DNA from 2 places in the Salinicoccus sp. RF5 genome. Region 1 is predicted to be linked to the other one. Evidence: predicted binding sites of a transcription regulator. Region 1 holds the regulator's gene; the other holds the start of a gene.

Region 1 (4,676 bases):
TTGTTGCGGTTGAAGCGTGCGGCCAGATGCTTTTCAGCCATGGCCATGCCGACGCTCATCGCGAAGCCTTGGCCAAGAGGGCCGGTAGTGATCTCGACACCCTCAGTGTGCTTGAATTCAGGATGTCCGGGTGTTTTTGATTCATACTGCCTGAAATTCTTCAGCTCCTCCATCTCCAGCGCACCGCTCAGGTGGAGCAGGCTGTAGACGAGCATTGAACCATGGCCGGCACTGAGTACGAAACGGTCCCGGTTGAACCAATCCATGGAATTCGGGTTGAAGTTCAAGTGACGGCTCCAAAGCGTGTACGCCATCGGTGCGGCCCCCATCGGGAGTCCCGGGTGCCCGGAATTCGCTTTTTCAACCGCATCGATTGAAAGTGTTCTGATTGTGTTGATCGCAAGCTGATCGGTTTTATCGAATGTCATAGTCATGCTCCTTTATTCTCTGATATTTTTTTCCTGTTGAATGCGTTTAAGTTTTTCAGGTGTTACATCATTGCCTTCTGGATCGACCACCTTGGTGTTCTCCACCTGTTTTCTGAAGGAGGATCGGAAATTCTCAAGATACTCTTCCCTGAGCCCCTTCAACTCTTCAAGTTCTTCCTTATTGATGCTGTCCGCCTTCTTTTTGGCGGCCAGTGCATTGATACGTTGCAGTTTTTCCTTTTCAAGCATTGCGAAACCTCCTGTCCACTCACATATAATTTAACACAAAAAAAAGTATGAGACCATTCCCATACTTGATAATCACTTTATAAAGCCGATCATTTCCATCAGCTGGTCCATATGCGTCCGTTCGGCGTACTGTTCGTCCGGAACAGGCGTTTCATCATCAGGCTCCATGATATCCATCTCCGTCACTACTTCATACTCATCTATATATACGATATCGGAATGTGCGTTCTCTGTATTATGGGAATCGAACATGAATATAAGACCGGCAACCAGGGCAAATGCAAAAATGGCACTCAACAGCTTGAATTCTTTCACTTTCATAGCGTCCCCCTCCAGAACATGTGTTTGTATCCACATGGTAACAGAACATCTGTTCCGGGTCAACAAGATTACGAACAAACGTTTGTAACACCACCATATATATGGTAAAATTGAATCAATAATGAGCCGGAGGTATATATATGAAGCCGCTAACAGATAGACAGAAGCAGATATATCAGTTTATAAAGACTACCGTACATGAGAAGGGCTATCCGCCAAGTGTCAGGGAAATAGGCAATGCGGTCGGCCTGCAGTCAAGCTCCACCGTCCATGGACACCTCGCCAAACTGCAGGAGAAGGGATATATAAAGCGGGATCCGACGAAGCCGCGGGCCATCGAAGTCATTACGGAGGAAAACGAACAGTATGGTCCCGTCATACATGTTCCTGTACTCGGCAAGGTCACTGCCGGTCTGCCGATCACTGCAGTCGAGAACATCGACGAATACTTCCCGCTGCCGGAACACTTCACGGCAAACCATAACAGTGAAATCTTCCTGCTGAATGTCGTCGGCGACAGCATGGTCGAAGCCGGCATACACGACGGTGACCGTGTCATCGTACGCAAGCAGAATATTGCGCATAACGGTGACATCATCGTTGCGATGACTGAAGAGGATGAAGCGACTGTCAAGCGCTTCTATAAGGAGAACGGCTACTACAGGCTCCAGCCTGAGAACTCCGCCATGGAACCGATCATACTGGACAGCGTGACCGTACTCGGCAAGGTCGTAGGACTCTTCCGGTCCTTCTGATGATTCCAGACAATAAAGGGCGCCTACCATTTTGGTAGGCGCCCTTTCTATTATCGCTTTTCCCATGCCACCCTGTCCATTCCAATCTCTTTCGATCGGCTATCTGCCAAGTATTATTCTTACCTGCTCCAAAATATCTTTCGCATCTTTCGTATCATTCTCATGTGTTTTACTGATCAACTGCATCCCCTCGTTCTACTTTTTCTATCAGGATGGGCCTTCAGGAAAAGATATAATCTTTAAAAAAGCATTTTAACGCTTTCTTTCCACTTCCCCTTGGAAACGTTTTCAAACACTTTTATTTGTATAATATTATACCATAAGAAAAATATTCCATCTACTTCTGGATATAATTTTCTGTGTAATATGGAATATCTTCATCATTGTATGCTGTACCTGTCCCAAGATGCGTGAATTCAGGCTTCAACGTGTTCACCCGGTGCTCCATCGAATTCATCAGGCTATGGTGCGAGAAGATCGGTGATGTATGGCCCATGGCGATGTTCTCGCCAGCCATGCGGTAATCCACTCCGGCTGCATCGACACGGTCCTTCAATGTTTCCCCATCGGGCGAATCATGGTTGAAGTAGTCGTTTTCCGCCATGTCCTCACTGTGTCCCTGTGCTGCCATGCCTGCTGCCTCATAGGCTTCGAGCGGCTGCACTCCATACTCGTGCCGGGTCGCATTCACAAGCAGATGGTTCATCCTTGAATTGTCCACGGCCTCCGGGTGGTTGTACAGTTCCTTGCCTGCTTCGACCTCCTCCTTCATCACTACAAGTGTTCCATTGACCTTGTCGTCTTCATGGAGGTCATAGAAAAAATAGACGTACCTGTCCTTCAGGTCATATACCGCATATTCGTTGCTGTCGACCCTGAGCCGCTTCCATCCCTTTTTGATCGATTCTTCAGGTTCACCGTAGGCCTCCCTGACACTTTCGCGGTCCATACCCTCGATGTTAATGTTGTCGATCGACACATCATCACTGTTGGTATAGGCCCCTGTGACCAATCCGTCATTGACGAGCACCATCCTGAACCTGCCGTAGTCTTCCTCGACGACGAAATCCCCTGCATATTCACTTCCGAGCACTTCCTGGCCATCGATATCATATTCACCCTCCATGGCCACTTCGATCTCTTGGGTCTGTGCACTATTGATCTCGTGTATGGTGCTCATATCATAGGTCGGATACACATACGTCTCCAGCCATTCCACAGCATATTCCCTGTTCAGACCATCCTTGAAATCGTAGGAATGGACTGCTGGGGCGAGGATCGTGGAAACGATATAGATGATGATGATGAAGAAGAGTTTCCCTGGCATGGCTGCACCTCCTTTTTTAAAGTTTAAAAAGAGTAATTAAACGGATGTCTAATTACTCATTGATGTGTATATTCGGTTTGTCTTTTTTCAATATACCCCGGGTCGACGATATTGTTGTCCTGATCGACGATTACCACTTTTGGCTCATAACCATCCAATTCACGCTCATCGACCTGGACATAGCTGATGATGATGATGACATCACCAACCTGCACCTTTCTTGCGGCGGCACCGTTCAGGCATATTTCACCAGAGCCGCGCTCCCCTTCGATGACATATGTTTCAAGGCGTTCGCCGTTATTGTTGTTGACGATCTGCACCAATTCATTCGGCAGGATGTTCGCCGCTTCAAGCAGTACCGGATCGATTGTAATGCTGCCTACATAGTTGAGGTTGGCCTCTGTGACGACCGCCCGGTGTATTTTACCGTTCATCATTGTCCTGATCATTTTTTATCACCATCATATTATCTATTAACCGTGTTCTTTCGAACTTAACAGCAATGAATATTATAACATCACCGTCAATGTTTTGAACAGGATTTAGATCGGGATGGGTGAATATCTGAAGGTCATCTATCATGCCGGAAGTGTGATCTTCTACATGAGCTTCGATGCGTTCCTTGACTTCCCCGGCATCAGAGACACCCTCCTGTATCATATCACGACCCATTTCAAGTGCCCGATTGATCTCCGGCGCCTCGGCACGTTCCGTCTCGGACAGGTTGACGTTCCTGCTGCTTTTGGCAAGCCCATCCGCTTCCCTTTCGGTCGGCACCCCCACGATGTCGATGTCGTGGTTGAAATCCGCCACCATTCTCCTGATGATCATCAGCTGCTGGCGGTCCTTTTCACCGAACACTGCAAAATCGGGCCGGATGATGTTGAACAGCTTGTTCACGACTGTCACGACACCTTCGAAATGACCCGGGCGCCTCACGCCGTCGAGGATTGAGGCCATCGTGCGGAGGTGGAGTTCAAGCTCCGGCGTCTTCGGATACATCTCCGCCTCTGAGGGGTGGAAAACGACATCCACCCCATGCGCCCTGCAGATTTCAAGATCGCGTTCAAGGTTCCTCGGGTAGCTGTCCAGATCCTCATCCGGGCCGAACTGGAGCGGGTTGACGAATATGCTCACCGCCACGATGTCCCCCTTTTTTTTGGCTGCCTCCACCAGTGCCATATGCCCTTCGTGGAGGGCGCCCATCGTCGGTACCAGTGCGACGCTTTTCCCGCGATGCCCATCCAGTATATTGCGTACTTCCTTTATTGTATCCGCTGTCTTCATCATTCCTCAAAAACCTTTCTCTTGTATGTTGTATCCTCATCCGGGAACCGGGCAGCCTTGACCGCTTCGGCGTATGCCCTGAGCCCGTCCACGCCGGCCGTATTGAAATCTGCGTACGGCTTGACGAATTTCGGCAGCCGATCGGTCCCGTACTGCAGCACATCATGGTAGACGAGCACCTGGCCGTCCACATCCACACCCGCACCGATTCCGATGGTCGGAATGGAGAGGGTGCTCGTGATTTTGCCGGCGAGGTCGGAAGGGATGGCTTCAAGCACCACCATGCATGCACCGGCCGTTTCCACTGCC
Region 2 (4,676 bases), 350 kb from region 1:
CGCACCTGGATCAACGTCCGCGTCTCCGGATTCATCGTCGTTTCCCACAGCTGTTCCGGCATCATCTCACCCAGACCCTTATAGCGCTGGAGTTCGACATTTTTGCCCATTTCCTTCTGGGCCTCGACGAGTTCATCCTCAGTCCAGACATACCGTACCTCATCCTTTTTCCTGCCCTTCTTCTTGAGCTGGAATAAAGGCGGCAGGGCGATATAGATCTTGCCCGCATCGAAGAGCGGACGCATGTAGTTGAAGAAGAACGTAAGGAGCAGCACCTGGATGTGCGCACCATCGGTGTCCGCGTCCGTCATGATGACGATCTTGTCATAGTTCGTATCATCCACACTGAATTCCGTACCGACGCCGGCACCGATCGTATGGATGATCGTATTGATCTCTTCATTTTTGAAGATGTCCTCAAACTTCGCCTTCTCGGTATTGATGACCTTGCCGCGCAGCGGCAGGATGGCCTGGAATCGCCTGTCGCGGCCCTGCTTTGCAGATCCGCCTGCAGAGTCCCCTTCGACAAGATACAGTTCATTCTTCTTGGCATTGCGGCTCTGGGCGGGCGTCAATTTGCCGGAAAGCAGTGTATCCTTGCGGCGCTTCTTGCCGTTCCTCGCCTCCTCACGGGCTTTCCGTGCAGTCTCCCGGACGCTCCTTGCCTTGATCGCCTTCTTGACCAGCTGGGTGCTCAGCGCCCCGTTCTCCTCCAGATAGTATGGAAGATGTTCGCTCATCAGCGATTCCATGACATTCCGCGCTTCACTCGTACCGAGCTTGCTCTTCGTCTGGCCTTCGAACTGGAGCAGGTTCTCAGGGACCTTCACCGAGATGACGGCAGTCAGGCCTTCCCTGATGTCGCTGCCTTCAAGGTTCTTGTCCTTGTCCTTCAATTCCTTGATCTTGCGTGCGTATTCATTGAATACACGCGTGAAGCCAGTCTTGAAGCCGACCTCATGCGTTCCGCCATCCTTCGTCCGTACATTATTGACGAAGGAGATCAGCGTTTCACTGTACTGGTCATTATACTGGAAGCTCACTTCAGCCACGATATCGTTGTACTCGCCGGAGAACATGACCACATCCCCGATCGCATCCTTGCCCTCATTCAGGAAGTTGATGAAGGCTTTCAGCCCATCATCATATTGGAAGACTTCCTCGAGCGGCTCCTCGGGACGCCTGTCCGTAATCGAAATGCGCATCCCCTTCTGCAGGAACGCGGATTCCCGCATCCTTTCCATGATGGTTTCAAAATGGAATGAAGTACCGCTCTTGAATATCTTTCCATCGGGCATGAAGGTCACTTCCGTGCCGGTCTGCTTCGTCTTTCCGGTCACTTCCAATGGACGGTCGAGCTTGCCGCCGTCCTTGAATGACATCTCATGCACTTTTCCATCCCGGTAGATCCTGATTTCCATCCATTCGCTCAGCGCATTGACGACCGAAGCCCCCACACCGTGAAGGCCGCCGGATGTCTTATAGCCGCCGGCACCGAACTTGCCGCCTGCATGGAGCACCGTGAATATGACTTCCGGTGTCGGCTTGCCGGATGTGTGCATGCCCGTTGGCATGCCCCGCCCGTTGTCGCGGATGGTGATGCTTTCATCCGGATTGATGGTGATGTTGATTTCATCGCCGTAGCCGTTGATGACCTCATCGACCGAGTTGTCGGTGATCTCGTACACCAAGTGATGCAGCCCCCTATGATCGGTTGAACCGACATACATCCCCGGCCTTTTCCTTACGGCGTCCAGACCTTCAAGTATTTGTATTGAATCATCGTTATAAGTATTCTGTCTTGCCAAATCGGATTTCCTCCCACAAACATATGTTCGTTATTTTTATCTCATGTTCTATTTTTATACAAAAGCGTAAGGATTGCAACCATAATCAATGTATTCATATTGCATATAACATTAATAGTTTACATAATAATTTTATGGTAAACTATATTTTATTATACCCCATTAAAAATTTATGGTAAACTGTTAGTACCTGATAATAAAGGGGTTTTTAAATGGAAACGATCATAATACTCCTGGTATTGAGCTATCTCCTGGGTTCCACGCCATTCAGCCTGCTCATCGGCCTGTGGTTCTATAAGATCGACCTCAGACAGCATGGCAGCGGCAATATAGGCACCACAAACACCTTCAGGATCCTTGGGAAGAAGGCGGGCATCGTCGTGCTGCTCCTGGATATGTTCAAGGGGGCACTTCCAGTGGTTGCCGCGATGCTCCTCAACGTGGATATGCATATATTCATTCCCGGTCTTGTTGCGGCCCTTGGCCATGTCTACTCCATATTCCTCAAATTCAAGGGTGGCAAGGCAGTCGCTACCAGTGCAGGTGCCGTACTGGCATACAATCCCCTGCTCTTCATCATGCTCCTGGCCGCTTTCCTGATAACATTGAAGCTCAGCAAATATGTATCCCTGTCCAGCATCGTGAGTGCCGTCCTATTCTTTATTCTTTCGCTGGCATTCAGGGATCCGCTGCTGATTGCATTCTCATTCATCATCGCCGTAGTCATTGTCGTTAGACATATCTCCAACATTAAACGTATAATGGATGGTACAGAATCTAAAATCACATTCATGTAGCAGAAGGGATGATTGAAATGTTGGAAGTTACAGATCGTGCACTGGATTGGATGAAGGAAGAACTGGACCCGGAAGAAGGACAGGGCGTCAACATCTATGTAAGGTATGGCGGGGAAACACAGCTGAAACAGGGGTTTTCTCCAGCATTGACAGTAGAGCGCATCCCCTCTGACAGTAAAGTATTCGACTATGATGGCATACAGGTGTTCATCAAGGAATCGGACCTGTGGTACTTTGAAGATACGGAACTGGTCATAGATTCTGAGGATGATGAAGTCACATTCGAAAGCAGATAAAAGCAATAACCCATCTCAGAAGAGATGGGTTATTTTAATATTACTGCTCTTTAAGTTTGTTTCTGAGTACAAGCTGCAGGATGCCGCCGTTGCGGTAGTAGTCCACTTCTACTTCTGAATCGAAGCGTGCCTTGACTTTGAACTCAGTCTTCTTGCCGTCCTGGTTCGTCGCTACAGCATCAAGGATGTGGCCAGGCATGACATCTTCACCGACTTGGATGTCGAATGTCTCGCTGCCGTCAAAGCCGAGTGAATCTGCATCTTCCCCATCGACGAACTGGAGTGGGAGGACGCCCATCATTACGAGGTTCGAACGGTGGATACGCTCATAGCTTGCTGCGATGACCGCTTTGACACCGAGGAGGTTCGTACCTTTGGCTGCCCAGTCACGGCTGGAGCCCATACCGTAGTCGTCTCCTGCGATGACCACGAGTCCCGTGCCATCCTGCTGATATTTCATTGCAGCATCATAGATGCTCATGACTTCACCAGTCGGCCAGTACGTTGTGAATCCGCCCTCTTTGCCGTCCGCAATCTGGTTGCGGATACGGATGTTGGCGAATGTACCGCGGAGCATCACTTCGTGGTTTCCGCGTCGGGAACCATATGAGTTGAAGTTCCTTGGGGATACACCCTGCTCGATCAGCCATTTTCCGGCAGGTGTATCCTTGCCGATCGCACCCGCAGGTGAGATGTGGTCTGTCGTTACGGAGTCGCCGAACTTGCCGAGTACACGCAGGCCATTCAGTGATTCCACTTTGCCCGGTTCTGTGGACAGGTTCTGGAAGAATGATGGGTTCTGGATGTACGTGGACTCCGGATCGAAGTCGTAGAGCGGTGCATCCGTCGTTTCGATGTTGTTCCAGATTTCGTTGGCATCGAATACCCTTTCGTACTCTTTTCTGAAGAGCTCAGGGCTGACGTTGCTCATTACTGCATCCTTGACTTCCTGGGTGGATGGCCAGATATCCTTCATGAAGACATCGTTGCCGTCCTTGTCCTTACCGAGCGGTTCATTGCGCAGATCGATGTCTACTGTACCGGCAAGCGCATATGCCACGATCAGTGGAGGTGAAGCAAGATAGTTGGCTTTGACGAGCGGGTGGATCCTGCCTTCAAAGTTACGGTTTCCGGACAGCACTGAACTTACAAGCAGATCGCTTTCAGTGATTGCTTCTGTAATTTCAGGAAGCAGTGGACCGGAGTTTCCGATACATGTCGTACAGCCGTAACCTACGAGGTTGAAGCCGAGCTTATCCATGTATTCCTGCAGGCCGGAGTCTTCAAGGTAGCCGGTAACGACTTTGGAGCCTGGTGCCAGTGAAGTCTTCACATATGCTGGAACCTCGAGGCCTTTTTCAACCGCTTTCTTTGCGACCAGACCCGCACCCAGCATGACATAAGGGTTGGATGTGTTCGTACATGAAGTGATGGCGGCAATGGCGAGGTCGCCGGTCTTCATTTCTACTTCCCTGCCATCGTTGAATTTGATCGTCGTCTTCTTGTCGAATTCGGATTCGTCCAGACCATGGCCATGGTTGCCGCTTTCCGCAGTCACTGATTTCCTGTACTCCTTCTTCATGTCGGAGAGCTGGATCAGATCCTGTGGACGCTTTGGTCCAGCAAGTGCAGGCTCAACAGTGGAGAGGTCGAGGTCGACGACTTCGCTGTAGACTGGTTCATTTGCAGGATCGAAGAACATGTCATTCTCCTGCAGATACTTTTTGACGATATCGATATGTTCTTCACTGCGTCCTGTGAGCTTCATGTATTCT

Evidence for each region. The regulator LexA, encoded in region 1, represses DNA repair genes until DNA is damaged. The targets are predictions, from matches to a motif close to CGAACATATGTTCG.
Region 2: the regulator LexA is predicted to act here: its motif matches at 1,825-1,838, upstream of parE (DNA topoisomerase IV subunit B).

What each region holds. Positions count from the first base shown of each region.
Region 1 covers NZ_JAJGRC010000001.1:571,940-576,615, forward strand. Annotated here, with positions in the region: gene tkt (transketolase) at 1-428, opposite strand, end outside; gene LLU09_RS03130 (DUF896 domain-containing protein) at 441-677, opposite strand; gene LLU09_RS03135 (hypothetical protein) at 750-998, opposite strand; gene lexA (transcriptional repressor LexA) at 1,139-1,753, shown strand; gene LLU09_RS03145 (CAP domain-containing protein) at 2,091-3,080, opposite strand; gene panD (aspartate 1-decarboxylase) at 3,137-3,529, opposite strand; gene panC (pantoate--beta-alanine ligase) at 3,504-4,367, opposite strand; gene panB (3-methyl-2-oxobutanoate hydroxymethyltransferase) at 4,367-4,676, opposite strand, start outside.
Region 2 covers NZ_JAJGRC010000001.1:223,392-228,067, reverse strand. Annotated here, with positions in the region: gene parE (DNA topoisomerase IV subunit B) at 1-1,808, opposite strand, end outside; gene plsY (glycerol-3-phosphate 1-O-acyltransferase PlsY) at 2,021-2,605, shown strand; gene LLU09_RS01270 (HesB/YadR/YfhF family protein) at 2,623-2,901, shown strand; gene acnA (aconitate hydratase AcnA) at 2,942-4,676, opposite strand, start outside.